Regions from separate parts of the Aliiglaciecola sp. 2_MG-2023 genome, predicted to be linked through region 1. Evidence: predicted binding sites of a transcription regulator. Region 1 holds the regulator's gene; each other region holds the start of a gene.
What was found. Region 1 encodes FNR, which switches genes on or off when oxygen is low (the NO sensors DNR and NnrR bind a similar motif). Its sites were predicted from a motif close to TTGATCTAGATCAA; they were not measured.

Region 1 (8,065 bases):
CCACAGCACCATCCACTAGCCAACGGCCTTTGTGCGCAATGGGTGGAAACAGGGCAGGTATTGCACAGGATGCTCTAACCGCATCCGCAATAGGACCTTGAGTAAATGAAACCTCTTTACCACTATATAAATCGGTCGCCACAACACCTAAGGGTTTGGATAAGTGTTCAAAGTCTCGTTCGCAAAAATTGTCTTCGAGGGCTTTAAACACTTTAATTCCGCTAGCCAGTCCACCTTTACGAAATCCAACCCCTAACAGTCCTAAAACTTGCCACTCAGTTAGAGAGCTTGCCCATTCTGCGAGTGGATCCAGTTTATTGCTTGCATACGCGGCTCCTACATAGGCACCAATGGAACAACCAGCGACCACGTCAACCTTGATGCCTAGTTCTTCTAACGCCTGTATTATACCGATATGCGCCCAACCTCGAGCAGCGCCGCTTCCTAGTGCTAATCCAATTTTCATTTACTAAAATGATCCTTAACTAATATTGATTATTTTGACAGTGTCATCAGCACTTGTTGAAGGTGTAGAAAAATCTTCTTGATCAAATCCAATATCACCGTTAACAAACGGTGTTTGTTGCGTCTCTAAGGTTTTAAAGTCGAAAAGTTCACTATCGGCAAGATGCGAAGGCACGACATTCTGCATTGCCCTAAACATACTTTCAATCCTACCCGGAAAACGCTTGTTCCAGTCTACTAGCATGTTTTTAATAACTTTGCGTTGTAGGTTCTCTTGCGAGCCACATAAATTACAAGGAATAATCGGGAACTCAATTAAATCAGAATATTGGGTAATTTCTTTTTCAGCACAGTAGGCTAGGGGACGAATGACCATTTGTTTGCCATCATCGCTGACTAACTTGGGAGGCATAGATTTTAAGCGTCCGCCATAAAACATGTTTAAGAATAGTGTTTCTAACATGTCGTCACGGTGGTGCCCCAACGCGATTTTAGTTGCGCCTAGTCGGGTTGCCGTCTTGTAAAGTATCCCTCTGCGTAATCTAGAGCATAGTGAACAAGTTGTTTTTCCCTCTGGAATTTTATCTTTTACAATCGAATAGGTGTCTTCCGTGACGATTTCAAATGGAACTTGCAATTCTTGTAAGTAGTTAGGCAGTATCTCAGCGGGGAAGCCTGGTTGTTTCTGATCTAAATTAACCGCAATAATTTCAAATTTAATTGGCGCAATCTTTTGCAGAAACATTAAAATATCAAGCATGGTGTAACTGTCTTTTCCGCCAGACAGGCAGACCATTACCTTATCGCCATCTTCGATCATATTAAAATCGGCAATTGCTTTGCCTACATTTCGTCTTAGGCGCTTTTGAAGTTTATTAAAACTGTATTTTTTACTCTCAGACAGAGACTCGACCTTACTCATCTTATTCCTAGAAAAACATTGCTATCAGCGCGGATTATACCTGTCCTCATAAAGGACATAAACACCCTAAATTTAAATGTTTGCAGTCATTTTCTAAGTATCACAAGGTTATGTAAGGTTAATGTTTAAGAGGACACTCAAAGCCTTCTGGTTTAATTGCTAAAACGTCACAATTGAGTGAATCTATTGTATGTTCAGCCGTGTTACCGATAAGGGCGGCTGTAATACCGGTGCGACCTACAGTACCGATAACCACTAACTCTGCGTCGATAGCTTTTGCCACTGAAGGAATGACATCCTCAGGCAAACCTTCACTAAGATGCTGATTTTCTTGTGGGATATTGAATTCTTGAGCGTGCTCAAGCATACATTTGGCGTGGTGTTGTTTAACTGACTCTGTATAGCCAACCGGATCGAACTCTGGTATTTCGATGGCAATATTAACCGGTGTACCTGGGTAAGAATTAACCAAGTTTACATGTCCTTCCAGTAAATCAGCCATCAATCCAGCGGTTTTAGTGATTAACTTGTTTAAGCTATGATGTTCTTCATCTTCACTGCCCACATCTACCGCAGCTAAAATATTGCCATTAATAGGCCAATCATGTTCTTTAACAAGTAAAACTGGAACCGGTGATTTACGTAGGATATGCCAATCAGTCGGGGTGAATATCACTGACTTTAGGGTGTCATGCTCGTGGGTTCCTTTGACGATTAAATCATAGCTGTGATCAATCACTTCGAACAATACACTTTCATATGGCCGATTATGCCAGACCACTTTTATATCTACTGAAATAGATGAGTTAGCCGCTAGGGGTTCAACTATATTGGCAAGCCAATCGGTTTTGTCATCCACCACAGCTTGGCGCATCGTTTCTCTTTCATCCACGGTGAGCATAGTGGTCATTTCATAAGAGAAATCATATATGGACAGAAACGCAGTAATACTGGCGCCGGTCTTTTCTGCCAATAAAAGCGCTCTTTTAAACGCTTTTTGATCTTCTGTAGTTGGGTCTACAACAGCTAGTATTTTGTTAAATACGGACATAAATTAATTCCCTTCAAACGTTTACACTACGTATATTAAGTGTATGGCTACTTTAGCTAGTTTGCCAATTAACAGACTAATTGTTTTGACCTGAATCAATTTAAATTAAAAGACTTAACCGCAGGCTTGTTTATTTAAAACGTGTTCACCAAGTTTCTCTCTAAGTACCGCCAAATTGAGAATTTGTATAAATTTCCCATCAACTTTGATGATATTTTCTTTTTGAAAACGGGTGAGTAAACGACTGACGGTTTCAACAGTTAAACCAAGGTGATTACCAATTTCGTTTCGGGTCATGGTTAAATTAAATTCTAATTCAGAAAAACCGCGGGAGCGAAAACGATCTGATAGATTAATTAGGAAGTGGGCAAGACGTTCTTCTGCTGTGCGCTTGTTTAATAACATCATGAGACTGTGATCTTGGTTTATTTCTGTGCTCATAATTTTAAGCATTTCTTTGCGCAGTGTAGGAAGTTGTGCGCTCATAATATCTAACTTGTCGTAAGGTAACTCACAAACCATGGAGGTTTCCATCGCTTGATTATAACTTTGATATTTTTCAGAAAATAGTCCATCAAAGCCGACAATATCACCGGGAAAATGAAACCCTGTAATTTGTTGTTCGCCATCGGGAGAGGTTATGTAAGATTTAAATGAGCCCGTTCTTACTGCAAACAGCGACGTAAATTTTTGCCCAGGAATAGTTAATTGATCATTTTTATGCAAAGGGCGCTTGCGTTCTATGATTTCGTCCAAACTCTCCATTTCAGTCTGATTCAGAGCCACCGGTATACATAGGTGATTAAAACTGCAGTTTTGGCAGCGAATACTGAACTTGTTCGGATCTGACATTAGTTAATTCCAATTAATTCATTAGTTACCAATTATGAATCCCTTGGTAACATAAAATCAAGCCAAATAAGCATAATAAGACTGCAACGCTTCGTTTTACCACTGGTTGGGTCAACCATCCTCTTATTTGGCTGGCGCTGGCTCCCATTGCTAACATGATGGGCAAAGTGCCCAAGCCAAAGCAAAACATGGTGATAGCACCTTGTACCACACTGCCGGTGGAAACACTCCATGTTAACGTCGAATAAACCAATCCACAGGGCAACCAGCCCCAGATTAGGCCATAGGGTACAGCATAGATTGGGTGTTTAAAGGGAATGAAACGCTTTGATATGGGACTAATTTTACGCCAAAAAATAGCGCCAACTTTTTCTACTTTAACCAGTAGTTTTGACCACTGTCCCACATATAATCCAAGCAGAACCATAAATACTCCGCCAAAAAGGGTCAGTGCTTGAGGATTGATAAAGGATTTTGTGGTGACGATCTGACCCAACAGCCCAGCGATTGCGCCAGCGAAACTATAAGATAAAATGCGGCCTGAATTATAGGCAATTAAATACGGCCATTGTGACTTATTCTTTGGTAATGCAAACGTAAATGAGGTCACAATTCCACCGCACATCCCAGCGCAATGCACACTTCCAGCAAGTCCGATTAATATTGCAGAAAACCAGCTTAAGTCGTTCATTTGTCGTTAGTTTTTGGCTTTTTTACTTGTACTTTTTTATCCACGTCATCATCGAATAGAATGTTGTATCCTTGACGCTCTAAATCTTCAAACTGATTGGATTTGACCGCCCAAAAAAAGATCCCTATGGCTAACAGTACTAGCACAATAGCGATGGGGATTAGCACATAAATAATACTCACTTTAATTTCCTATTAGCGCTGGTTAACGTAGTAAACGAATAGAGTTTGCGACCACAATAATTGAACTTAACGACATGCCAATTACGGCCATCCACGGGCTTAAATATCCGGCTACTGCTAGGGGAAGAATTAACGCGTTATAGCCAATGGCCCAAACCATGTTCTGTTTGATTTTGGTACGCACTTTAATCGCCATACTAACAGCAAACTTAACATTACTTAATTTTGAATTTAATAAAATGATATCGGCAGAACGTTTCGCCATGTCACTGGCGTCACCTACCGCAATTGATACATCAGCAGCGGCCAAAACTGGGGCGTCATTGATGCCATCACCAATCATCAAAACTTTGTGTCCTTTGGCTTGTAAGTTTTGAATGTATGTCAGTTTTTGTATTGGCGTTTGTCTAAAATAAACGTTCGGGATACCTAAAGAATCAGCGACCAAAGACGCGTTTATTTCTGAGTCACCACTTAACATCACCAATTGTTTGCTGCGTAAGTCATCGACGAGTTGTTTTGCGTCTTTTTTAACTACATCTTTTACGCTAAATGCAGCAATTAATTGCTTACCCAATTGCAGATAAACTCGAGAGTCATCCTCAGTGGGTCGTAAACCATCACTGTTATCAAGAATACTTATGTTACCTATCTTAACGACTTGAGATTGGTAGGTTCCTTGTAAACCTTTTCCCGCCACAGTAACTACTTGGGAAACTGCGCAGGGGGTCTGAGATTGAAACGCGTGAGATATCGGATGTTTTGAATAGAGTTCTAATCCGGCAGCTAAATTATAAACAAAAGTTTCATCTGCTGCGTTAAAGAGCTCGACGTCACTTACACTGAAATGTCCATTGGTTAGCGTGCCTGTTTTATCAAAAATCACGGTGTCGACATCAGGCATAACATCGATAATATTTGCTCTTTTAACTAATAAGCCATATTGATTTAATTTTGCTATTGCACTGGTTAAAGCCGTCGGCGTTGCCAAGCTAAGGGCGCAAGGGCAGGTCGCAACTAGGATTGATATGGCAACCCAAAAAGCGCGTTCTGGTTGATAAGCCAGCCAGCCAACGTAACTTATTAAGGTGATACCTAGAACAATTACAATAAAGTACTTGGAGGCAATATCTGCATATACAGCTGCCTTGGGTTTATCTGAAAGAGCTAACTCTTGAAGGCGTAAAATTTTGTTCACCAGGGACAATTTAAGCTCGTTTTCAACTTCAATTTCAAAAGAACCTGATAAATTAATGGTTCCGCCATAGACATGAGCGCCGGTGCTTTTTCTGATTTTTTCTGATTCACCGGTCAACATAGATTCATCCACGTTGCCATTTCCGTTGATTATTACCCCGTCTACTGGAAAAGTTTCTCCAGGACGGACTACTATTTTTTGTCCTTTTTTAAGATGTTTGGCTAATACCGAAGTTTGCTTATTATCGTCATCAATTTGCATCGCCGTTAATGGAATATACTTAAACATATTTGCCGATATTAGGCTGGCCTGATGTCGTGAACGATGTTCCAAAAATCGGCTAATCAGTAATAAAAAGATAAACATACATACGGATTCAAAATAGATTTCTCCCGTATGGGAAATGGTTGCCCAGGCACTAGCCACAAAAGTGCCAATAATTGCGATTGAAACCGAAAAATCCATATTTACAGATCCCATCCGCAGAGAACTAAAAGCACTTTTATAAAAAGTAAATCCAGAATACAGCACAACCGGGGTGGTCAATAAAAAACTAACCCAATGAAGAAACTCTTTGGTCGCATCATCTATTGAACCGAAAATGCCGAAATAAAGACCAATGGCTAACATCATAACTTGCATGCTCATTAAGCCAGCCAATCCAATTCGTTTTAAATAGTTCTTGGATTCTTTCTGATAAGAGGCTTCATGTTCGTCTGCTTGGAAGGGAAGTGCGTGATAGCCGATAGATTCTAGTTGTCCGATGATTTCACTAAGTTTTAGTTCTGAATCTATCCAATTAATCGTTGCTCGACGTGCAGATACGTTGACTGCAATTCGTTTAATTCCGGGCGTTTTTAAAAGTTGTTTTTCAATCAGCCAACCACAGGCAGCGCAGCTTATTCCTTCGATGGTTAATTGTATTTGTTTTTGGCTGCCGTCATCGACCACAAATTCTTGCTGAATCTCTTCATGATCGTATGCTTTTAAGGTATCGAGTGTTTCGGTTAGTAATTCATCTCCCTTGTCGGCAAATTCGGTTCTGAAGCGGTAATAATCTTCTAGTCCGTTGCTGACAATTGCTTCAGCCACAGCTTGGCAGCCAGGGCAACACATTTTGCGAGGCTCACCTAAGATGTCTGCCCAGAAGACTTCTCCATTTATTATTGGAAGCCCACAATGATAGCAATTTTGTGAGTTACTATTTTGCATTAAGGATTAAAGTTGAAAGGGGCTTTTTGTGGTAAACCTGTATCCTGCATTATCTTCCATTGCTCATTCAAAGGTGAAAGAGTTAACTTCCATTTACCAGTAATAGGTTTCTCTGCATTAGCTTTGTAATTGCCATTTGCATCTTGGGTCAACAATAACGAAAAATCATTATCTTGGAGCGTTGCATGATAAAAATGCAGTTTTAACGCTTCACCAGAAGTGGGTTTGCCTGATAAAAACTCAAGTTGTACTCGACTACCATCAATTGTCAAAAGTGTGGTGATACCTTGAGCTTTGGCTTCTTGAATTTTAGTTAGTTCTAAATTGATGCCTTTGCCTTCCTTGTAATAGTCATCTATGACCAGACTATCCTCAGTATTTAAGGCAAGATTTAACATGGTGACACTAAGACATATGGAAACAACGGGTATGGTGATTAAAAACCAAGGCCAAAATTGTTTGTACCAAGGTGTTTTATCTGAGCGATTCATTAATATTTACTTCTTATTTAAGAACACAAAGCCTCGTTAAACGAGGCTTTGTTAGGTAACAACTCAATGTTTATTTATCTTTAGATAAACTATAAACATAGGTAGCCACTAGGTGTATCTTCTTCTCTCCCAAAGTGTTTTTGAAAGAGGGCATAACACCAGCTCGTCCGTAGTTAACAGTTTCAGTGACTACGTCGGTGCTGCCACCATATAACCAAATATTATCTGTTAAGTTCGGAGCGCCTAGCGCTTGATTACCTTTACCATCTGCGCCGTGACAAGCAGAGCATACTGCAAAGCGTACTTTACCTGCTTCTTTTAAGTCAGGGTCAACTTGTCTACCACTTAAACTTAACGCATAAGCAACGACTTCTTTAACACCTTGCTCACCAAAAGAAGGTAACCATGCGGCCATATTGGCTTGGCGACCATTTGTTAAGGTTTCAACAATCTTCTCTGGCGTTCCACCGTATAACCAGTCATGGTCAGTCAGGTTAGGGAAGCCTCGTTGACCACGAGCATCAGAACCGTGACACTGAGAACAGTTCTGCATAAACAAGCGCTGACCAATTTTTAGGGCTTCTTCGTTATTAACTAACACTTCAATTGGCTGTTCGGCGTATTGGTTGAAAATTGGCGCAAATTTTTCTTCGGCCTTTTCAAGTTCACGATCATATTCAACACCAACACCACCTAAACCGAAGAGAGCGTTTTTCGCTTCTTCTCGAGACGCTAAAACTGCATCTTTCGATTCTTGCAGGGTTTGAATATCTTGGTTTGAACTTTTCCAACCTAACAAACCTTTCCAATTCCCTAAACCCGGATAAAGTAATAAATACAAAATCCCCCAAATCATGGTCATGTAGAACATGATTGTCCACCATTTAGGTAGAGGGTTATTGATTTCGATAATACCATCAAACGAATGATGCATATCGTCACCTTCTTCAACGCCTGTTTTATTCAACAGACACCAGCGTAAGATTAGGTAACACCCTAGA
Region 2 (8,065 bases), on a different contig from region 1:
TTGGGTAGTCACTTTTGTCGGTATTTAGAAAATAAGCCACTAGTCCTAATTGCACAGTTCGATAATAATCATCAAGTGAAAGCACGGCGTTTTCATATTGGTTGATATTGGCGGCAGCCATAGCTTTCATTGTTCTAACAACTGATTTTAAATCAGTTGCACTTGCAATTTTACGTTGTAAATCGCTATTCGATTCACTCATATTAAGCTTCGCCAGTGACAGTGCTTTGGTCAATAGCAGAGTCAGTATTTGTATGGAAAGGTTCAAGCACCTCTTTAAACATTGCAAAGATAAGGTTTTGTTCATCTTTATTAAGGTCGTTGCTTAATTCTAAGTTGTTCAGAATATCCTGACTGAGGGTATTTATTCCTTTCACTACCGCATCTTGTGCCTCTTGGATATGTTCTAACGAAATGGTGTCAAAGAAATGATTTGTCAGGGCTAAGAGCACAACAATTTGTGCCGACACTGCTAGCGGTGACGATTCAGGTTGTTTAAGACAGGCACGAATGCGTTTTCCGTGCTCAATAGTCGCCAAACTATTTTCGTCTAGGCGTGCACCAAAACGGGCAAATGATTCCAACTCTTCAAATTGTGCATACTCTAATTTTAACGTACCTGAAACGGCTTTGAATCCAGCGCGTTGGGCTTTTCCGCCTACTCTGGAAACTGATTTTCCTACATCTACTGCCGGTAAAACCCCTAAATCAAATAATTTAGGAGATAAGTAAATTTGTCCGTCGGTGATTGAAATTAGGTTTGTGGGGATATAAGCCGACATATTTTGTTCTTCGGTTTCGATTATGGGTAAAGCGGTAAGAGAGCCGCCTCCATTTTCTTGATTTAAATGGGTAGAGCGTTCAAGTAATCTTGAGTGCAGATAAAAAATGTCGCCTGGAAATGCCTCTCTTCCTGGTGGTCTGCGTAGCAATAAAGACAACTCCCGATAGGAACGAGCATGTCGAGTTAAATCATCATAAACAATTAATACGTCTTTACCCGCATGCATGAAGTACTCGCCAATACTGGTTGCAGCATAGGGCGCGATATAATCTAAGCCTGGTGGATCATTACCCTCAGTGACCATTACAACCGTATAATCGAGGGCATTATGCTGTTTTAATGTGGCGATAGTTTTTGCAATCGAAGATGACTTTTGGGCGATTGCACAGTAGATACATATTACATTTTTGTCTTGCTGATTTAATATGGTATCAATGGCGATGGAGGTTTTTCCGGTTTGCCGATCGCCCATAATTAATTCCCTTTGCCCGCGTCCAACGGGGAGTAGGGCATCGAGTACCTTAATTCCGGTTTGTAATGGTTCTGTAACTGGTAAGCGTGACATGATCTCTGGTGCTGGACGCTCAATAGGTAAGCGTGGCGTTTGTGCAAGTTGACCTTTGCCATCTACGGCATGACCTAGAGGATTAATGACACGCCCCAATAGGTGTTCGCCCACTACAATGTCCATTACTCGGCCAGTTCGCTGAACTTGGTCACCCACTCTTAATTGACAATAGTCACCTAACAATACTACGCCAACCTCATTTTCATCTAGATTAAACGCAATGCCGAAGATATTATTTGGAAAAAGTACTAATTCCTCAAAGCCAACACCTGGTAGGCCAGTAACCGATGCGATACCTTGGGACACACTTTCAACAATGCCTATTTCCTGAAGCACAAAATTGATATTCGCATCACCATTGGATTGTTTTAGTTGTGCAAACAGTGAGTCATAGTTTTGCTTTAAACTAGGCTGAGGATCCGGCTTCATTTTGTCTCCGCACTTATTTAATTTCATCTGTGTTTGGGCTCTTACTGGCGTCAAACTTGGTCTCGTCATCTGCTAGGTCATCTGCTAAGTCAAGTGAACTTGTTTTAGGTATCTGATGATTTATATTCTCTTTTAATAGATTTAAATAATTGTGTGCACTCCAGGGTATTTTCCAACCATCAAAAATAACCTCTATGCCACAAATTAGCTCAGGGTTGAGTGTGTAAATAAATTTGATTGCTTCAGCGTTATCTTTCGAATAGGTTTTAATGAACCATTGCTGTAAGGCGTTTTTTTGCGCCGCGCTTAACGCAAAGGTACTGTGAATAGAAATGTGTAAATTTGAGTTAACAGCTTTATCTATTTCAGCGTGTTGTTTGCTGTCCATAATGGTGAGTTGTAGTAATAATTTGTCGAACATCAAATTTTGAACGTCACTATCAGCAAGATCCCGCAGTACTTTTCTACAGGTGGCATATACTTCCTGCATACTTTTTATTACAACTTCTTGTTGCAAACTTTGCATATCTTGCTCTATTCCTTGCAGCCTATTAGCAAGAATATCCGCGGCTTCTTGTTGTGCCAAGGCAAGTAATTTTTGTCGTTCGTCTTTGGCCTCTTGATTGGATTGACGAATAATCTCGCTGCGCTGTTTTTCTATTTGGCTTAGTTTTAATTGATACTCAGCTTGAAGTGCTTCTGCTTGCTGGTTTTTATCATTTGCGGCACTTAAAATCTGCGCAATTTTGGTTTCTCGTTTATTCAGACCGTTGATAATGGGGTGATATAAAAAGCGTTTTAATAACCACAATAATATTAAAAAATTGACGGTTTGAGCGATTACGGTAAACCAATCGATAGGCATTATTTAGTTCCCAACTTTATCTACAAAATAGTTCCAAAAGGGATTACTAAAAAGCACGATCATCGAAACTACAAAACAATAAATGGCCGTAGACTCAATCATGGCTAAGCCCACAAATAGCGTTCGAGTTATGGTTGATGACGCATCTGGTTGTTGTGCGAGTGCTTTTAATGCATTGGCTATCGCTGTCCCTTCAGCTAAAGAAGGGCCTAATACTCCGATGCCAATTGTTAGCCCCGCAGTGATGATCGAACAAATAGCAATTAGGGTGAGGTTATCCATTAGTTTTCTCCTGTGTCGAAACGGATATTGATGTAAATTTGGGGGTGCTTTGCTGATCCTGCGCAGTAGCTGCAGCGATATACACAGCTGCGAGAATAAAGAATATGTAGGCTTGTACCATTCCGGTTAATAGACCTAACAAAGACATAATAATGGGGAATACAAATGGGGAGATAATCAGCAAAATAGCGATAATCATGGCTCCGCTCATCATATTTCCAAATAAGCGTACCGACAACGCTAAGGTACGAGACAGCTCACCTATGATATTAAACGGCAGCATAAAGACATTAGGTTGAGCGTAAGACTGCAAATATTTTAATACTCCCTTTTGTTTTATTCCGTAATAGGGGACAGAAATAAACACACAGAACGACAATGCGATTGTGGTAGACAAAGAACCTGTTGGTGGCTCAAAGCGAGGAAATATAGTGAGTAAATTAGCTGTTGCAATAAACAAAAATAGGGTGCCTAGAAAGCCAATGTATTTAGCCGGCTTACGCAAACCTGCTTCGCTTATTTGCTGCAAAATAGTCACTACTAATACTTCTAAACCATTTTGCCAGCGAGTAGGCTGCAATTGATCATTCAATTTACGGGTAATCAGATACGCACTTAGTACTAAAATAGCCATTATCAACCAAGTGAAAACGATAGTGGCATTTAGCTTTAAAAAGCCAAACTGCCAAAAGATGATTTCATCGGGCGTAATATGCATGGTTGTGAACCTTCTCTGTTATTTCTTAATTACCAATAAGTGAAACCTTATGCTTCCCATTTAGTTGTTAAACTGGATTGGGTTTTGCACTAATTGACAACATTCTATTAGTTACGACTCGACCAATTAGAAAACCGATCAAGCATGAAATAAGTAGCCAAAATTGCTGATTTGAAATTAAATAGAAGGCAATTAAGCTCAACCCCATGCGCAAAATAAAACCACCGATAAACCAATAAACCGGTTGTGCTGATCGCAGTCCTTTTTGCACCGTAATCCATAAGCTATAGAAAAAGCTAATGCCTAAAACAACACCCGCAACCAACGCAAATAGCATATTTAATGGTTCGTTCATGGTTAGTCTTCCTCGTCTGTTGAGTTGTTATCATTCTGGTTGTGAATCGCTTGATGCTCTTTGGTGACCCAGCCCCATGCAGTGAAGCAACCAATAGCTAAGCCGGCCAATAATAACGCTAAAGTCCAAGAGCGTTGTCCATCGTAATTTTTGTCTATCCAAATGCCTAAACTGACACCCAAAAAAGTCGGTACCGCCACTGACCAACCTATGACTCCCATCATGCCTAACCCAAACCATACACCGGGATTTTTGTGGCGTTTCGCTTTTAGTTTTAATTGCGCTTTTGTTTCTACTTGCTTCACCAAAGAATGCGTTGTGTGTTTTTCGGGTTGTGACTTGCCATTTTTGCTAGACATTAGGCATCAATCTCTAGACATTGATGAAAACTGCTTTAAAAAAGTCGTTTCTAATTTGGCTAACACACTGCGCAATTCCAATTGTTGTTGATCTAACTTTAGAAATTCTTGCTCGACAGTTTCGTGCAACTGCTCTAAAGAACTACCAATTACGGCTCTGCGTACAGAGATCAGCAACTGCTTTCCTGTTTTAACCAGCATACCTTCATCAATCGCAATATAAGCATACTCATTAGCAGATACCTGATAGGTTAAAATACCAGGCACCACAGGTGTCACGCAGTCCAGTCGATTGGGTAAAATCCCAAAACTACCTTCGGGGGTTTCGACTACAACACTGATGACATCCTTTATTTCCAAAAATATTTGATGGGGAAGTAAAATTTTAACTTGCATGTTGGTTGTCCTGTTGGCCTGCCTCTGCACTATCACTTTTTGATTTCAAGGCTTCACTAACGTCACCAATCATGTATAACGCACTTTCAGGATAGTCATCAAAATCACCCCGCAGAATTTGCTCACATCCGCTTAGGGCACTTTCCAAACTAACAAATTTTCCTGGCATGCCAGTGAATTGTTCCGTAGTGAAAAAAGGCTGTGTAAAGAAGCGCTCCAAACGACGGGCACGAGTAACTATTTTACGGTCTTTATTAGAAAGCTGCTCTAATCCAAGCATCGCGATAATGTCTTTTAATTCATCATATTGAGCGAGTATTTGTCTGACTTGTTGAGCTAATTTGTAATGCCGCTCACCGACGATATTTGCTGTTGCTAAACTTGAACTGGATTGCAGCGGGTCGATGGATGGATATAGGCCTTCACTGGCACGTTTTCGGGAAAGTACCAATGTTGCCGAAAGGTGTGAAAAAGTATGGGTTGCGGCAGGATCGGTGAAGTCATCGGCAGGCACATACACCGCTTGTATCGATGTTATCGCACCATTTTGCGTGTTCGCTATGCGCTCTTCCAAACCGGATAACTCGGTACCCAATGTTGGCTGATAACCCATCCTCGAAGGCATTTGTCCCATCAGGCCAGATACCTCAGAGCCGGCCTGAATAAACCGAAAAATATTGTCAATTAATAGCAAAACATCTTTGTGTTCATCGTCACGAAAATATTCCGCCATAGTGAGGGCGGCATGACCAATTCGAAAGCGGCTACCGGGCGGCTCGTTCATTTGTCCGAATAGCATAACCATATTATCCAGCACGCCAGCCTGCTTCATTTCCCGATAAAGCTCTTCACCTTCACGGCAACGCTCGCCAATACCACAAAAGATACTCACTCCTTTTTGATGGCTGACCATGTTGTGGATCATTTCTGTTAAAAGTACCGTTTTACCCACACCAGCACCGCCAAATAAACCCGCCTTGCCACCACGTTCGAGTGGGCATAAAACATCGACAATTTTTATTCCGGTCTCGAAAATTTGTAATTGACTGGATAATTTAGATAACGGCGGGGGATTTTGATGCACACTGCGACGTTCACAGTTTTGGTCAAAATCTTTGCCGTCAATAGGGCTGCCGAACACGTTAAACATACGCGATATGATTTGTTTGCCGATAGGCACGGTAAGAGGCTGGCCAGAGTCTTCAGCTTGCATACCTCTAGCTAAACCCTGAGTAGGGGTCAATGCAATGGTACGTACTTTATTATTAGGTAATTGGGTAAGCACTTCTAACGCGATAGTGCGATTTTTAGCATAGATAATATTATGAATAGCAGGCGGTTTGTGTTCGAACTTAATTTCGACAATGCTACCGCGCACGGCACTGACTACACCGACTTGACTAGGTGCGTGTTGCCCATCTTCTATTAATGAATCAGAGGATTCTATACTCGACATTTACGATGCACCTTAGTTGACATGATCATTATAAATTTCATTGCTGCTTGCGAATTGATCTCGATCAAACTCACAAATGATAATGGTTTATAAATTAAGTAAAGGTTATCGCTAATTTATTTATATTTATTGGGTTTTAAGAGTTAGACGTATCTTCTAGCTTAGCAACCCCAAAACTTATACCTAACGAGATGGCGCTTTGCAGGGTTAGGTCGTCCACTGAAACCCCTTTGGTTTGATTTGCGACTTGTTCTAAAGGGACGCTGGTTAATTGGTTATTTTGTTGTACAACAACCCGTCCGAATTGTTTTTCAGTAACCAGTTTTGCTGCAAAGGTACCCACGTTTGTAGCAAAAATACGGTCATTTGCTGTGGGCGAACCGCCGCGCTGAATATGTCCTAAAGAGGTTGCTCTTACTTCAATACTTAAGCGTTTTTCCAGCTGACTTTTAAGTACATTTGAAATACCGCCTAAACGTATCGGATCTGGGCTGTCAGAAATCGTTTGTTGCACGGCCATAGATCCATTTTCAGGTTTTGAGCCCTCTGCAATCACAATAATAGAATAGTGCTGATCACTGGCTCTTAATTCGCATGCTGAGACGATTTCATCCAGATTATAAGGAAATTCTGGAATCAGAATGACATCTGCTCCCCCTGCAACGCCTGCATGTAGCGCAATCCATCCGGCGTAACGTCCCATGGTTTCAAGGATCATAATTCGTTTGTGTGAATGGCCGGTGGTACGCAATCTATCAATTGCTTCGGTTACAATTGATACCGCCGTTTCAAAACCAAATGTGCGTTCGGTGCACATCAAGTCGTTATCAATTGTTTTCGGAACCCCAACAATATTCATACCTAGTTTTGTTAGTTCATAGGCAATTGACATAGTGCCATCACCGCCAATCATCACTATGGCATCAAGACCGAGCTCTTGATAATAAGACTGCACATCTTGTGAGCAGTCTTTACCTTGGTAATCAAAAGGATTTGCCTTATTACTGGTACCTAAAATGGTACCGCCTAAGGGTAAGATCCCACTGCAGTCAGCATAACTTAATTGACGTACTTTACGTTTTAGTAGGCCATCAAAACCATCTTCGATACCTATAATTTCGGCATTGTTGTTTAACATTAACGATTTTGCTACAGCGCGTATTGCTGCATTTAAACCCTGACAATCACCACCGCCAGTCAGAATGCCTATCCGCATTTTTTAAACTTCCTACGTATTCTAATAATTGATATTGGTCATCTATTTATATCGGGGAGTATCACCCAACGACTTTACCACTGTCTGGTGATTGCGCTATTAGTAATAACCCTTACTTTGTATATCAAAATAGCAGAAGAAGAGGCGAGTTTGTTCCATCTCGCAAAGCAAATATGCGGGTATGTCGTCAGTTAATCTCTCATTTTAAACCGACTATAACCACTTTCGTTTTTTGAAAAATAGCAACATGCCACAAACCATGCTTAAAATAATTAACCAAACTACCAGGTAACCGTAGGGTGACAATAATTCAGGCATACTCAGAGGGCCGGCGCTGGGATTGAAATTCATGCCATAAATACCCACCACAAAAGTAGGTGGTATAAATAGCGTGGCAATGATGGTCAATACCCGCATGACTTCATTTAATTTCAAACTAACTAAACTCATGTACAGCTCCATCAAACCATTTGTCATTTCATGGTAGGTTTCGATTAATTCAAGTAACGAAATACTATGGTCGTAACAATCCCTTAAAAAAACTTTAGTTTTTGCGCTTATTAGGCTTTGCGTGTCGTCTCTGATGAGTTGGTTAAGCAGCTCTCGTTGTGGCCAAATTTGCCTTCTTAGTAAAACC
Region 3 (8,065 bases), on a different contig from region 1:
ATGCAAGAACACATTTATCCCATCGAGAGCAAGATCTACGCGGAAATGGAAGAAATGAATCCCGCTGGTGATTGGAAAAACTGGAAGCTTCACCCGGATGTTGAAAACTTAAAAAAAGAAGCTAAAAAACAAGGGCTTTGGAATTTATTTCTACCGGACGATAAATTAGGCAAAGGACTGAGCTGCTTAGAATACGCTCCCTTAGCTGAAGAAATGGGCCGAGTCCCCTTCTCCCCTGAAATTTTTAACTGTAATGCTCCAGACACGGGCAATATGGAAGTGCTTTACCATTTTGGTTCTGAGGCACAAAAACAAAAATGGCTAACTCCTTTGTTAGCTGGCGAAATCCGCTCTGTTTTTGGCATGACTGAGCCTGAAGTGGCGTCTTCGGATGCAACCAATATGGCGGCGACCATAGAGCTAGACGGTGACGAAGCGGTAATTAATGGTAAAAAATGGTGGAGCACCGGCTTAGGCCATCCTAATGCCAAAGTTACGGTCTTTATGGGCTTATCCAATCCTGAAAATGACCGGCATGCCCAACACAGCATGGTATTGGTTCCCCTTGATACTAAAGGCATCGAAATTAAACGCATGCTAACCGCTTATGGCGATTACGATGCTCCTTATGGTCATGGTGAAATGCACTTTACCAATGTTCGCGTACCCAAAGAAAATATCATCATGGGCATGGGTAAAGGTTTTGCTATTGCCCAAGGTAGACTTGGTCCTGGCCGCATACATCACTGCATGCGCGCTATCGGTATGGCGGAAAAAGCCCTTGAGCTGGCCATTTTACGTGGACAGTCACGTCAAGCATTTGGAAAACCAATTATAAAATTGGGAGGCAACCAAGAACGCATTGCAGAAGCACGCATGGCAATAGATCAAGCTCGCCTGCTAACCTTAAATGCAGCGTGGAAAATAGATGCTGTGGGCGTAAAGAATGCCATGACAGAGATATCAGCGATAAAAGTGGTTGTGCCTAGAATGCTGCAAAATGTTGTTGATATGGCCATCCAGTTTCATGGTGGTGCAGGCATGTGCAGTGACTTCCCTCTTGCGCGTTTTGCTGCCGGGGCTCGTTCACTCAGACTTGCAGACGGTCCAGATGAAGTGCATCAGGGTATGGTGACTCGCATTGAGCTTAAAAAGTACTTGAACAAGTAAGCTTGTCCTACTTGGTTAATGTAAGTATCTAAGATACTAAGGGAATACACTAGGCTATAAGCTTGATGATACCATCAAGCTTATTTGATGCTTTGAACAACGATTTAATAGGATAAAATTTGACAGCCATTTATTTAATTAGACATGGCCAAGCCTCTTTTGGCCAACAAAATTACGATAAGCTTTCGGATGTCGGACATCAGCAAGCTAAGCTGTTAGGTAATTCATTACAGACTCGGATAGGCGACTTTGATAAGGTGTTTTTAGGCAGTATGTTACGGCATAAACAAACCTTACAAAATTGTTTGTCTGGGATGTCATCCGTAGTTGATGAATCGAATTGGAATTTCGATGCCAATTGGAATGAATACGATCATAACGACATAATTGCCCAAATGGGGCCGGAGTTTACTGATGCACCTTCAGTTAAAAACTGGTTATTAACCCAAAACAATCCAAAAGCAGCCTTTGAGAAATTATTCAACGACGCCATGAATCGCTGGATGTCAGGCCAACACTGTGAGGAATATGTCGAGTCATGGGAGCGATACCTGAATCGCATAAAAGGTGCGTTAGAAAATGTGATTAACAACGCAAAAGGTGCCAAAAAAGTAGCGGTTTTCACCTCCGGTGGACCGATTTCGGTGGTTAGTCAATATTTGTTAGGAATCCCGCCAAGCAATGTAATGCAAGTAAATTGGACCTTGGTAAACTGCGGTATTACTAAGTTAGTAAATACCCAATCTAGAGTATTTTTGTCTACCTTAAACGACCATAGTCATTTCGAAGGTCAACATAAATCTTTAATCACCTATAAATAATTTTTAATCATGAAACTCAAAAACATAGGCCAATTATGAGCAGAAAAAACATATTAATTACCGGCGCCAGCTCAGGCTTAGGTAAAGGCATGGCCATTGAATTTGCCAAAATGAACCGAAATTTGGCACTTTGCGCTCGCCGTATTGAGCGATTAGAAGCATTAAAACAAGAACTACTCAGTATCAACCCAAATATCACCGTCTCAATCAAATCGCTAGACGTAGACAACCATGAACAGGTATTCGAAGTATTCAACGAGTTTCATCAAGAATTGGGACAATTAGACAGAGTGATTGTTAATGCAGGAATGGGAAAAGGAGCTGCCATAGGTACGGGATACTTTCACGCCAATAAGCAGACAGCCATCACCAATTTCGTTTCGGCATTAGCACAGTGTGAAGCTGCAATGGCAATATTCAGACAGCAGAATAGCGGCCATTTAGTGACCATTTCATCGATAAGCGCGATTCGTGGAGCACGAAGAGCGATGAACGTTTATGCCGCCACCAAAGCCGGACTAAGTTCACTCACTGAAGGAATCAGAATTGACGTTTTGGATACCCCCATTAAAGTATCCACCGTACACCCTGGTTTTATCAAAAGTGAAATTAACGAAAAAGTTAAAAAAGTCCCCTTTATTGTAGATACAGAAACCGGCTGTAAAGCAATTATCAAAGAGATAGAAAAAGAAGGCGCAAACAGCTACGTGCCTAAATGGCCTTGGGCAGTCATTCGGCCAATTTTGAGCATAGCTCCACTGAGCTGGTTAAAGAAAATGAGTTAAACAACGAGCAAGCTATGGCTTGCTTTGTTCATTATGATCGCGGTCTGCCAAAAACACCCAGTCTCCTCCCCCACATAATGCCCCTAAACAAGACCACTAAATAAAATTAATTGATCAAGGTCATTATTTAGTCGTTTAACAGTATTAACCACAGTTTATTTATGGTTATATTATCTACCTAGAGATATCACCTTTTAGCGAATACTTGTTTTGGGTTGGATAACAAATCTATAGGGAATGGGACCAAATGAAATACCAAGATTATGATGTACTTATCGTTGGAGGTGGCGGTGCGGGGTTACGAGCCAGTATTGCTGCAGCTGAGCAGGCACAAGCAGCCGGTCTTAATTTAAGTATCGGTTTAGTTTCCAAAGTTTATCCTATGCGCTCGCACACTGTTGCGGCAGAAGGTGGAGCAGCGGCCGTTACCCGTGAAGATGATAGTTTTGCCGCGCACATTGAAGACACTGTCGCAGGTGGTGACTGGTTAGCAGAGCAATCTGTAGTCGATTACTTCGTGCGCCATGCTCATCAAGAATTAGTGCAATTGGAACACTGGGGTTGCCCTTGGAGCCGCAGAAAAGATGGTTCAGTGCAAGTTCGTCGCTTTGGCGGCATGAAAATAGAACGCACTTGGTTTGCAGCCGATAAAACCGGCTTCCACATGTTACATACGTTATTTCAAACCTCCTTACGCTTTAATCAAATCCAGCGTCTAGACGAATTTTTTGTGCTCGATTTGTTAGTCAATGATGAACAAATTTCGGGCATTGTCGCCTTGGAAATCGCCACAGGTGAATTGCATTTTATTCGAGCTAAATCGGTTATTTTGGCAACCGGTGGTGCAGGAAGACTATTTCGCTTCAACACCAATGGTGGCATTGTAACCGGTGATGGTATGGCACTTGCCTATCGTCATGGTGTGGCGCTGCGCGACATGGAATTTGTGCAATACCATCCCACCGGCCTGCCAGGTTCAGGAATACTGATTACTGAAGCCTCACGTGGTGAAGGTGGCTTAATGCTCAACAAACAGGGCTACCGTTACCTGCAAGATTACGGTTTAGGTCCGGAAACACCTGTAGGTGAGCCTAAAAATAAATACATGGAACTGGGGCCTAGAGACAAACTGTCACAGGCGTTTTGGCATGAACAACAGGCAGGACGTACTGGCCGCTTCGGCGACAGTGACGTTGTCTATCTTGATTTACGGCACCTCGGAAAAGCCTACTTACACGAACGCCTTCCCTTTATATGTGAGCTGGCAAAATCCTATGTCAATGTAGACCCAGTCAAGGAGCCTATACCGGTGCGCCCTGCGGTGCATTACACCATGGGCGGGATCACCACCAATGCCAAGTGTGAAACCTCAATAAAAGGACTCTTTGCCGGCGGAGAATGTGCTTCGGTTGGCCTGCATGGGGCTAACCGCTTAGGTTCCAATTCGCTCAGTGAGTTATTGGTATTTGGCCGTCTAGCCGGCGAGCAAGCGGTAGCATTTAGTCAAAAGCGAGAACTCACGCCCTCAGCTGATTTAGAAGCTCAGTTTGAAGTTCAACAACAACGTATAACCACATTGCGTAATCAACAAGGTCGAGAAAGTTGGGTAGCGATAAAACGGGAGTTATTAAAAACCATGGAACAAGGCTGTGGAATTTATCGCGATCAAGCAGGATTACAGCAAACGCTGAACACCATCCGAGAGCTCAAAACACGCTATCAACAAATAACAATCGCAGATAAAAGCCTTGGCTACAATACCGAGCTATTGCAGTGTATCGAGCTTGGGTTTGGTATAGATGTGGCTGAAGCAACCTGCTTAGCGGCGTTATTGCGCCGTGAATCTAGAGGTGCTCACCAGCGCCTTGATGAAGGTTGCACCCAGCGTGACGATGAGCAGTATTTACAACATAGTCTGGTTTATTATCAAGCCAATGGTGATGCGCATTTAGCTTGGCAGCCGGTTGATATTTCGTTATTACCACCAGCAGCAAGAGCCTATGGTGATGCAGGCAAAGGAGTCTCATCATGAAAACGATCAGTATAGCTCGCTATCTACCAGAAACATCTCAAAGCCCTTTTGTTCAACAATTTAACGTTCCCGTTGACGACAGCACTTCGGTGCTTGATGCCCTCAATTACATCAAGGAAGAGCTAGATCCTTCATTGAGCTTTCGTTGGTCTTGTAGAATGGCGATTTGTGGCTCATGCGGACTTATGGTCAACGGTGTTCCGAAACTAGGCTGCAAAGTATTTTTACGTGACTACCACGACGAAGTAGTCATAGAACCGCTAGCCCATTTGCCGGTAGAGCGGGACTTAATAGTGGATATGGATGCGTTTTTAACTCACCTAGAAGCGGTCAAACCCTATCTTATTGCCGATGATAAAAACCCCACTGAAGCGAACCGACAAACGCCCGCGCAAATGGCCAAATACCAGCAGTTTTCCGATTGTATCAACTGTGGACTATGTTACGCGGCCTGCCCACAATTTGGCTTAAATCCTGAATTTTTAGGGCCTGCAGCGATTACCCTAGCACATCGTTATAACCTAGATAGTCGTGATCATGGAAAAGCGCAACGAATGCCTTTATTGAATACCGAGGAAGGCGCGTGGAGCTGCACCTTTGTCGGCTTTTGTTCAAAAGTCTGTCCGAAAAATGTAGATCCCGCGGCAGCAGTCAATCAATCAAAAGTTGAATCAGCTAAAGACATGATTATCCAATTATTTAAGGGGAATTTATGACTTATCGCACAACGCTTTCTCGAACCTGGTGGTTAAAACACAATGAGTTTAAAGCTTATATGTTGCGCGAAGCGACAGTATTGCCCCTCACGTTTTTTATCTTGTGTTTAGTCTCTGGCGTTTACTGTTTATGGCAAGGTGAAAGTCAATGGACCAACTGGCAAACCGCAATGGGCCAACCTTGGGTGCTAGCCCTAAACGCATTAGCCTTGTTTGCCAGTCTATTTCACGCATGGACGTTCTTTCAGTTATTTCCGAGAGTCATGCCGATTCGTATTGGTCAAATAAGCGTACCAGCCAATTTGTTAATAGCAGGGCAATGGGCTGGCGTACTATCAGTCATCGTTTTATTTAGCTGGTTATTTTGGGGAAGTTTATGAATGTTCAAACACCTATGAAAGAGACAAATACCTCTTCAAAACCCCAGCGCAGTAGTGAACCTGTGTGGTGGGCATTATTCAGCGCTGGCGGTGTTTGTTTTGCAGTATTTATTCCCGCGGCAATCCTATTTTTCGGTCTACTGCAACCTATAGGACTGATCGAATTTAGCTATTCGCAAGCTCATAATTGGTTTTTCAGTTTTTGGGGACTGATGTTTAGCGGCGCCTTTATCATTTTGCCAAGCTTCCATGCAGCGCACCGGATTCGCCACGGTTTACACGACCTAAAAGTGCAACACCATGGACTCATCAAAGTGATTTGTTATGGTGTTGCCAGTTTAATAGGCGTGTTAACCCTTGGAATTTGGCTAACGGGTGTGATTGCTTAAGGGCCTTTTTTTAGGTCTAATCGCTTATAAATTGAAACCCGCAATAATATTTTCAAGTATTAACATCACTAAGAAAAACAAACTGAACTTACGTGTATATTGAAACGCGTTAGGCGCAAACCATAGCGGCCAGACTTCTTTTCGAAAGCCATCAGGCATGCTAGTTGGCCGCTCGTGATTAAACACTTTGAATGTGTGGATAAGGGTAGGTACGGCCAATAACAAGACCAAAATACTGATACCAATATAACCACTCAAATAAATATACGCGGCCAGAAAATACTGAGACAACAACATAAATTGAACGGCTTTTCTTGCGTAAGTAGAACCTAATAATACTGGTAATGAATAAATGCCTTTGCTTTTATCCATATCCATTTTATCGATATGTTTACCAAAAATAACAGCCGTGGGTGCTAACGCATACAAAGTACCAATTAACATGGCTGCTACGCTCCACTGTCCACTGCTGACATAATAAGAGCCCCCTACCATTAATGGCCCCCAAACAATTAATACCGATAACTCTCCTAACGCCAGTTTTTTCAACGGCCAAGTGTAAAACAGCACAAAAAACGCACCTGCGAGCAGTAACCACAGTACATCAATGCCGCGCAGATAAATGATGACAAACCCACATGCAAGGGCTAACGCGCCAGTTACTGAGATGTATCCCATCAACTGCTTTTTGGTTAACAGTCCACTTTCTAACACATGAGTACCATATTGGGTGCGGAAGTAATTTCCTTTGTCCACACCTCTAGCCGAATCTGTGTAGTCATTCAGCAAGTTATTGGTAGCATGAGCCAACACTAAACCTATAATACATAAAACAGCTAAGCCAAAATCCACCGTAGCAGTACTCAATGCCAACAAAATGCCAATAATGGCAGAGGTAAAACTCATGATTGTGACTGAAAAGCGGCTCGCCACCAGCCATTTAGTCAATATATTTAAACCATCCCAGCATGTTTTATCAACCTGAGGCACTGTTCGGAGAGCTTGAATCCATATAGCTTGTGACATTGTCATCTCTTTTTGAGTTGTGAGTTTGATAAAGTTGGCGCAGTGTATTGGTGCAAACCGAAACTGCTCAATACAATAGTAAAAAAGTACCCTTTGAGTATCTAAAGTTTATAACCGAAAAACAACCCTAAAATAGCCGTCAATGCAGTACCCGCTGAAATAAGGCAACCGCTTGTTGATACATTTGTAAAGCTAAAGCACCGTCATAACGATCACCTTCGTCTCGCATAAACGCGTGCACACCATTGACTTCACACCACTGATAATTAATCCCAGTTGCGATGCATTGCTGGTAAATGGTGAGCCTTCCTTGATTTGGCACATGAGGGTCTTGTTTACCCCAAATGAAGTGAATTTCGCCTTTTATATCTGCCATTCTAGCCAGACTTTGCTGTTCCGGTTCAGCACTCAAAGCATTGTTATGGATATCAGTAGCGTACAAACAAAATGCCGCTTTTATGGCAGGGTTAAGCGCCGCGCGATAGGCCAGATGCCCGCCGATGCATACTCCCATTGCGCCGACCGCGTTAGAGCAGTAAGTAGCTGAGTGAATAAAATCCAGCATAGCTAGAGTATCGCTATCGTGATCTATCAAGGGTTTTTTGGATTTATCTTCATTACCTTTATCTTTGCCAATATCGTCATATTCTAATACCGTTCCAGCAGGATTAAGCTCATGAAAAACCTCAGGCACAATGACCACAAAACCATGGCAGGCCATGATTGCCGCGGATCGACTTATGGGC
Region 4 (8,065 bases), on a different contig from region 1:
TGGGCCATCTCGCCATAGAATATTGCCTGGATGACAGTCGCCGTGCAGACGAATGGATGAATTCGGTTTATACAAGCTTGCCGCTAATTCAGTAACTTGTTCTAAAATCGTAAAAAAAGCCGTATGCAAACTGCTGGGGATAAGTTCGGTTTTATGCAAGGTTGCGTTTGCATCAAGCAAATGCTCTTGAATACTAAAAGTAGGACGGAAACTAAACGGCTGGCCTTTAGATACTTGATGGATGCGACCGATAAACCGTCCCATCCATTCAAGCTGATCTAGATTATCGACTTCAAATTGTCTGCCACCAACCGATGGGAAGATGGCAAAGTAAAAACCCTGATAACTATGTAATGATTCATTATTGGTGCGTAAAGGTGCAACCACAGGAATTTCATGATCATGCAGTTCTTGTGCGAAGTCATGTTCCTCCTGAATTTGCTCGCGACTCCAGCGCTGTGGTCGGTAAAACTTAGCCACATATCGACGCTTATCATCGCAAATAAATTGATAAACCCTGTTTTCATAACTGTTCAGTGCCAACAATCCCGAATCTACTAGGTATCCTCGGGATTCAATGGCATCCAGTATTGTATCAGGACCAAGTTGCGCAAAATCAAAGGTAGTCGCAATTGAGTCACTCATCGATATATGAACTTACTAGTTTCACTCATTTGAACAGGATCGTCACTGTCTGTTGAGGTCACCTTAAACTGAAATTCAGTCACGGTTTCATTTAACGCATAGGGATCGATTGCGATGCTAATAGGTAAGTTCAACACTTCCCCGCCAGCAACAGTCACCTGAGTTGGACCGATATATTTATTGCCTTCTAAGCCAACCACATCAATTTTATAGGTGTGCTCAGCTTGGGATTTATTCAGTACTTTTAAGGTATAAACATTTTCAATTAGACCATCATTTGTTTCTCTGAATAACGAATTTCGGTCTCTGATAATGTCTACTTCTAGTGGTACCCGAGCAATAATTTCATAGGCCAAAAGAGAGGTCATGATAAACAGTACTATGGCATAACCAATCAATTTGGGACGGAATATCTTAGTTTTACCGCCGGCCAATTCATGTTCTGACGTAAAGCTAATGAGTCCTTTGGGATAATTCATTTTTTCCATTACCCCATTACACGCGTCTACACAGGCACCGCAGTTAATACATTCGTATTGCAAACCATTGCGAATATCTATACCTGTTGGGCACACTTGAACACACAAGTTGCAATCGATACAGTCACCAATGCCTTTTTGTTTAATCTCTTCGTGACTGGTTTTTCTGGAACGAGGTCCTCGTTTTTCGCCTCGAGTTGGATTATACGCAACGGTAAAGGTATCTTTATCAAACATTGCTGATTGAAATCTGGCGTAGGGGCATATGTGAGTACACATAATTTCACGCATCCAGCCAGCATTACCGTATGTGCAAACCGTAAAGAAAATGACTGAAAAGCCCGCCCAAAAACTAACGTCAAAGGTAAAGAAATCAATAAATAACTGGTTAATCGGCGTGAAATAACCGACAAAGGTCAATGCTGTTAACAAGGCCACCGACACCCAAGCGAAGTGTTTCAGGGCCTTTCGCCAGAATTTGTCGAAATCCATTTCACGCTGGTCTAATTTAATCCGCTTGTTTCTAGCACCTTCTATTTTTTCTTCAAACCAAATATAAATGAAAGTCCAAGTGGTTTGTGGACACATAAAGCCACACCAAACTCGTCCGGCAAAGGTGGTTACAAAGAATAATGCGAAGGCACCAATAATAAGGATCCAAGCCAATAAGGTTAAATCTTGAGGCCAAAGAGTCAGACCAAATATATTAAAGCGCTGAGCTCCAATATCAAATAGTACCGCTTGATGTGAGTTAAATTGAATCCACGGGATGAGCGCAAAAATGCCAAGAAATATTAAGCCAAAAAAACGTCGAAAGGTTTCTAGTGTGCCTTCAACAGCGCGGACATATATTCGACTTCGTGGGGTGTACGCGTTTTCGTGTTGACTGGCTTCTGGTTGGTGAACTTTTACAGTGGATATATCTTTGATTGGAATGCGTTCACTCATTCATCTTTCCTTTACGGGACTGCTAGAAACTCCGGCGAATTCGAAATTTCTATAGGTTAGTAATTAATCCCCCTATTATCGCACAGACTGCTCGCTAGTTGTTAATCTGGATCAATGAATTAACTGGTTTTTTTATCGATTCAACCCTATTTAGGTCGCACCCCGTTAAGAACAATAGACTGAATGTTATTTAAGGTCGACGCAAAAAATTCCGGGTCGTCTAAATTTTGACCGGTTACAGCCTCCACTTGCACACGGAAATCAGCATAGTGTTGGGTTGTTGCCCAAATACTGAAAATTAAATGATAGGGATCGATTGGCGCCAGTTTACCTGCTTCAATCCAACCTGAAATAACTTGAACTTTGGCTTCAACAATTGCCCTCAGTGGTGATTCGAGTTGATTGAACAAAAGCGGAGCACCTTGCACTACTTCCATACAAAATAAACGAGATTCCTTGGGGTTGTCGCGAGATAAAGCTAATTTTACTTCGATATAATTCGAAATGGCTTCGATGGGATCTTGCTCTGAATTAAACCCCTGTAGCGGCATTAACCAAACGTCTAATAATTGCTGAATTACCTCCACATAAAGCTGTTCTTTACTGGCAAAATAGTAGAGTAAGTTTGTTTTCGATACTTTGGCTAAGTCTGCGATCTGTTCAACACTTGTGCCGTGCACACCGTTACTCGAAAACAAGTCGAGGGCCGCTTGCATTATCACTTTTCGTTTATTGCGTTTTGCTTCAGTACGCTTACTTTGCGTTTTGGGGCTTGAGACACGTTTCGACTTTTTTTGTGTTTTTTTCACTAATGTTGAACTCATATGTCTACTTATATCCCATTTTAGTTTATTCCCTGTCCACTATGTTTTAACCAAGATTGAGAAATTAAGCAATCCCAAGAGTTTGTAATTTTTAATAATTAGCCTAATTGTAGTTCTTATGTTTAGCACTTTGTGCAGCTTCTAAACTGCAAGCTGGTGGAATGACAGATGCCAAATGACAGTTTTTTTGTTTATGCCTAACATAGGTGTAGAGTATAAAACTGATGAGTTTAGTCAGCGTTTATTTTAACCCCTCAATCACCATTTGAATGGATGTTAAATAGAAGCTTAATGTGAAGTGCCTTTAACCCAACCCATTTTTGGAATTTAAAAACATGACAACCCAATTAGATGACACCGCGTTAGCGCAATTATTTACTCATGCCCATACTCACACTGCTTGGCAAGACCAAAACATACCTGAAGAATTATTGTTGCAGTTATATGACCTAGTTAAGTTGGGCCCAACCTCGGCAAATTGTAGTCCTGCTCGTTTTGTATTTATTCGCTCTGATGAGGCTAGAGAAAAACTAAAACCTGCTTTATCTAAGGGCAATGTGGAACAAACAATGAGCGCACCCTGTACCGTCATTGTTGCATACGATAGTGAATTTTATGAACAGCTACCTAGATTATTCCCCTATGCTGATGCTCGCAGTTGGTTTACATCCAGCCCTGATGCAGCCTATGAAACCGCTATGCGCAATAGTTCGCTACAAGGCGCTTATTTAATTAGTGCTGCCAGAGCGCTAGGGCTAGACACAGGGGCAATGTCAGGGTTTAATCCTGAACTACTGAATCAAATTTTCTTCGAAAACAGTACGTGGAAAGTGAATTTCTTGATTAACTTAGGATACGGCGATGGCACAAAAGTGCATAAGCGACTTCCGCGTTTGGGGTTTGAAGAAGCTTGTAAAATTTTATAGTCCTTTGGCTTTACTCTCCAGCTAAAGGCAAATGTACTTAGGAGTGGTCCAGTGGAACCAGATACACAACAGTTATCTTCACAATCTGAAGGGATATCTTGCATTAGCCCCGAGTGTTTTAGAGATAGTATGGCAAGTTTAGCCGGTGCTGTGAACGTAGTAACGACATCTACTGTCAGTGGAGATGTGGGGTTTACCGCAACTGCTGTATGCAGTGTAAGTGATAGCCCGGCGACATTATTAGTATGTTTAAATCGCAGTACATCAGTACATAGTGCATTTGTTGATAGTCCTTACTTAGCAATAAATACACTCTCCGAAGGCCATGAACAACTGTCTAATATATTCGGTGGTAAGGCAACAATGCCAGACCGTTTTGCAGTCGGGAAATGGGAGACACTGAAAACGGGCTCACCTGTGCTCGCTGATGCGGCAGTGAGCTTTGACTGTAAAGTGACTCATATTCAAAGTGTTGCCACACACGATGTCTTCTTCTGTGAAGTGGTAGCCGTTAAACGGGATGAAACGGCTGGGGCGCTGGTGTATTACCAACGCGGGTATCATCATTTACAAGATTAATAGCAACTGTCAGTTTTCCTTTTTTCTATCAGGGTTGTCAGCGCTGATTGCTAATTGACTGTTTGCATTGGTATTAGTTGCAAGACTTTTGTATAGACTTAGATAATACTCAGCGCTTCATTAAATAGACCTATTAGTCTAAGTTAGCCCTTGGTTTTGACTTAAGGCTTAATTTTGTCTTATTTAGATGTGAAAGTATGTTTAGGTATTTAATTGTTTTAGCAGAAGTTGTGATTTTAGTGATGACGCTACGTTCGTCGTTCGCGCAGTATTTGCTGGCTGATATCCAAAATGATTTATCCCAATTAATGACTGAAATATCGATGAAAATGGAAAAAACGCAACTAAATGATGTGCGTTATGCGCTAGCGCCCTATACGGAACAGATGCGCGATTTTCAACGTGATTACATACTTCAAATTACCGATAGTTCTGAAAACCTCGTTAATTTCCACGCTAAATATTGTCTACAACGGGAAATAAATCCCTACGTTAATGGTTCGAATTTAGAGCTGGTTTGTCACACCATTAGTAATTCAACTTTATTAGATGTGAGCGAATCATCTTAGTGTTTTAAGCGACTCTGGATATTTAATCGCTCAACTATTTGATCTGCGGTGCGGATTTAAATAGAAGACAGAAACCAGCACCGCCTAAATCTGCATTTTCAACCCAGCATTCACCATCATGCCAATGCATTATCCGTTTAATAATTGCTAAGCCTAAACCGGCTCCTCCACGTTTCCTATCACGGCTATTATCAGGACGGAAAAAGGGCTCAAAGATACGCTTTTGATAGATTTCAGGTACGCCTAATCCGTCATCTTCCATGCGCAATAATACGCCCCGTGGGTGTTTGCAAACCACTATTCTTATGATTGAGTTAGCGTATCTGTTGGCATTATTAAATAGGTTGTCTATTACTCGTTCAATAAAGTGTTCGTCTCCCAAAATGGTAAGATCTGAGCCAATAAATTGAATACTGACTTGCGGCTGGCTACTTTTTTGTAAATATTCGATGCGTTGTTTGCACAATGTTAAAAGTGGGATCTCGGATATATTCAACTCTGGCTCTTGCACTTCCATGCTGGTGTAACTCAACATTTCTTGCACTAATTTTTCCAATTCATCAATATCTTTATTCATTTCGCTCCAAGGGCCAGATTGATCATAATCCTGGGCCGCGATTGCAAATTTTAGGCGAGACAATGGTGTTCTGAATTCGTGAGCAACTGCACCTGTTAACTCTCTTTGTGTATTTAACAGTTCGCGCACTCGATTGCCTAAATCGTTTAATGCAATGGCGATTGGGTAAACAACCGAGGTTCGTTCAACATCTATCGGTGGAAATTCACCACTGGGTCCAATCCGAGTCGCCGTTTGTTTCAACTGAAGCAGGTCTTTCCATAATGGCCATAACCACAGTGCAATTAACCCTGCCAGTAAAAAGAAAAATAAACCGCTGTATAAGACGTATTTACTGGTGCTTGTTTGATTGTGTAGCAAGCTAATTTCGATCAGTTTAGATGGTGGTGTTAGGAAGTAAATTTGAGTGCCATTTTGGCGGTCGAATAAGACCACGGGTAATTTCTGTTGCAATTTAGCAAGTTCTTCAGAATTCCAAGCCATATCAGCGGTGTTCAAAGTTGATACTGAGAATATTTGTTTGTCTAAATCATTGGCAGAGATGCCACCACGTTGATGCAAAGCCGTCAATGCATCTACAATGGCTGCGTCTCCTTGATTTAACGCGTCGTCATTAAAAAATACATGATTGAGCAAAGCACTCAGTGCTACAAGGGATAGCGCAATAAATAGATATAAACTTAAAAATAAACGGGTCATATTATGGCTGGATGATTTTCCAAATTTGCACTATTCCCAAGCATCAGGCACAAAGAAAAATCCCTTCCCCCAAATTGTTTTTATCTTGTAGGGGTTTTGTGGGTTATCCCGAAGTTTTTTACGTAATCGGGAAATGCGCACATCAGCGGATCTGTCTAAACCGTCATACTCTCTGCCAATTAACTCGCTGTATAAGGTTTCTCGTTCCACGAGTTTGGATGGGTTGGTAGCTAATTTCCACAGCATATCGAATTCGTGACTGGTCAGTTGAATCGATTCGTCTGACAAAAATACTTGTCGAGAATTGCGGTTGATTCTCAACTGCCCAAAATGCAATTCGTCAGTTTGTTGCATCGCTTCATTGTTGTGTGTGTCACTGCGCCTTAATAATGCATTTATGCGCGCTAACAGCACGCGGGGTTCTACTGGTTTAATAACGTAATCGTCTGCACCGAGTTCTAATCCCAACACTTGGTCGAAGTCGGAGCTCTTCGCGGTCACAAACAACAGAGGTCCGCTAAAGGTTTTGCGTAATTTTTTGCACAACTCGAAACCATCTTCGCCAGGCAACATGATGTCGAGAATAATAATGTCAGGTTCGAATGTTGCCATGCTTTGAGCCAACTTTAAGGAGTCGTATAAACAATGGACTTCAAAATCCTGCTGGTTCAGAAAATTAGCCATTAATTGGCTTAAGCGTTTGTCATCCTCAATCAATAAAATGCGTTTGTTCAAAATAGACTCCAAGGTTGCCTAACCCGTCTAACCTGCTTTTTGCTAGCTCTGGCTTTAATATCCATTTCATGGGACAGAATGACAGTACCATTTTCAGACTTGAGATATAATACAGTATCTTCGCTGAAACGAATTACAAGGGTGTTTTGTTGCGCCGTTCCTGACCAGCAACTTAACCGCGTTTGATCTTGATAATAGCAGTAGGTTCCTGGTTGTAAATTCTGAAAATTAAGTGTTAATGCCATTTCGCAGGTGTCACCTAAGTTTTCCACAATGCATACTTTAGGCTGAACACTCCAACTGGGTACCGCCCCCCATACTTTTGGTATGCCGACAATTATTGTCAACACCATCATCAGTAAATAGCCAGTTTTGAATTTGCAGCAGCACTGATTCATCAAAAACGCCGCCCCAAACCAACAAACAAATTGGTCACATTGTTTTCTTCTACAATAGGGCTATTAATCATTGAAGTATGCAGTTTGCGATAGGCGGCATTGGCTATCCAGTGCCAATTTTCATCGAGTTTTTTAGTATACAAAAGTGATATACCGGGTTGCAGCCCAGAAGATACTTGATAGTGATAGTTCGGATTCGCAGTGTCTTTTTTATCAATTCCATAATAATAGTTTGCTAAGTTAGCACTTTTCCAAACTATGCTAGGGCGCACCATAAACTGCCAGTTATCGCCAACCCAGTAATATTGATAAGAAAGATTGGCCTTTTGACCTTGATGCACGTTGCTCGCATCGGTTTCGATAGAAAAACTGATTTCGTGATTACCGTTATAAAAATGGAATCGAGTACCGAAATTAATTGCCCAACTTCGACCGCTGATTTCGTCAACTGAGAGTCTAGCGTCCTCGGAGGTTAGGTCACCATCTGTGTCTTTGTTTGGAGGCTCAATGGAGGGCGAGGAAGGAAATGCGGCGGGCACAGTTACATTGCCAGGATGCCAGAGTTCGAAAAAAGTTTTTTCTCGATCAAGGGTTAGATAGGTTTCAATGCCGGTCTTTTCGGTTTGTTGCCACTGATAACCGATTTCTCCGTTATCAAAGTAAAACTGTTCGCCATACCAAGCCAC

Region 2: the regulator FNR is predicted to act here: its motif matches at 6,267-6,280, upstream of atpD (F0F1 ATP synthase subunit beta).
Region 3: the regulator FNR is predicted to act here: its motif matches at 2,887-2,900, upstream of frdA (fumarate reductase (quinol) flavoprotein subunit).
Region 4: the regulator FNR is predicted to act here: its motif matches at 2,174-2,187, upstream of ccoG (cytochrome c oxidase accessory protein CcoG).

What each region holds. Positions count from the first base shown of each region.
Region 1 is NZ_JAUORY010000005.1:231,194-239,258, reverse strand. It holds gene Q4567_RS07585 (patatin-like phospholipase family protein) at 1-466, opposite strand, end outside; gene ttcA (tRNA 2-thiocytidine(32) synthetase TtcA) at 482-1,369, opposite strand; gene uspE (universal stress protein UspE) at 1,506-2,438, opposite strand; gene fnr (fumarate/nitrate reduction transcriptional regulator Fnr) at 2,553-3,290, opposite strand; gene Q4567_RS07565 (sulfite exporter TauE/SafE family protein) at 3,316-3,981, opposite strand; gene ccoS (cbb3-type cytochrome oxidase assembly protein CcoS) at 3,978-4,163, opposite strand; gene Q4567_RS07555 (heavy metal translocating P-type ATPase) at 4,186-6,573, opposite strand; gene Q4567_RS07550 (FixH family protein) at 6,573-7,064, opposite strand; gene ccoP (cytochrome-c oxidase, cbb3-type subunit III) at 7,135-8,065, opposite strand, start outside.
Region 2 is NZ_JAUORY010000013.1:69,363-77,427, reverse strand. It holds gene Q4567_RS13995 (F0F1 ATP synthase subunit gamma) at 1-202, opposite strand, end outside; gene Q4567_RS13990 (alternate F1F0 ATPase, F1 subunit alpha) at 204-1,781, opposite strand; gene Q4567_RS13985 (F0F1 ATP synthase subunit delta) at 1,795-2,646, opposite strand; gene Q4567_RS13980 (F0F1 ATP synthase subunit C) at 2,650-2,928, opposite strand; gene Q4567_RS13975 (F0F1 ATP synthase subunit A) at 2,921-3,646, opposite strand; gene Q4567_RS13970 (ATP synthase subunit I) at 3,714-4,001, opposite strand; gene Q4567_RS13965 (AtpZ/AtpI family protein) at 4,004-4,360, opposite strand; gene Q4567_RS13960 (F0F1 ATP synthase subunit epsilon) at 4,367-4,756, opposite strand; gene atpD (F0F1 ATP synthase subunit beta) at 4,746-6,212, opposite strand; gene Q4567_RS13950 (6-phosphofructokinase) at 6,349-7,428, opposite strand; gene corA (magnesium/cobalt transporter CorA) at 7,642-8,065, opposite strand, start outside.
Region 3 is NZ_JAUORY010000003.1:279,202-287,266, forward strand. It holds gene Q4567_RS05075 (acyl-CoA dehydrogenase family protein) at 1-1,170, shown strand, start outside; gene Q4567_RS05080 (histidine phosphatase family protein) at 1,290-1,991, shown strand; gene Q4567_RS05085 (SDR family oxidoreductase) at 2,027-2,776, shown strand; gene frdA (fumarate reductase (quinol) flavoprotein subunit) at 3,024-4,808, shown strand; gene Q4567_RS05095 (succinate dehydrogenase/fumarate reductase iron-sulfur subunit) at 4,805-5,524, shown strand; gene Q4567_RS05100 (fumarate reductase subunit C) at 5,521-5,904, shown strand; gene frdD (fumarate reductase subunit FrdD) at 5,901-6,293, shown strand; gene Q4567_RS05110 (prenyltransferase) at 6,318-7,319, opposite strand; gene Q4567_RS05115 (dienelactone hydrolase family protein) at 7,459-8,065, opposite strand, start outside.
Region 4 is NZ_JAUORY010000015.1:40,900-48,964, forward strand. It holds gene Q4567_RS14830 (serine/threonine protein kinase) at 1-645, opposite strand, end outside; gene ccoG (cytochrome c oxidase accessory protein CcoG) at 642-2,072, opposite strand; gene rutR (HTH-type transcriptional regulator RutR) at 2,219-2,896, opposite strand; gene Q4567_RS14845 (malonic semialdehyde reductase) at 3,232-3,822, shown strand; gene Q4567_RS14850 (flavin reductase) at 3,874-4,401, shown strand; gene Q4567_RS14855 (hypothetical protein) at 4,599-4,970, shown strand; gene Q4567_RS14860 (ATP-binding protein) at 5,005-6,246, opposite strand; gene Q4567_RS14865 (response regulator) at 6,277-6,981, opposite strand; gene Q4567_RS14870 (DUF3019 domain-containing protein) at 6,978-7,337, opposite strand; gene Q4567_RS14875 (MipA/OmpV family protein) at 7,379-8,065, opposite strand, start outside.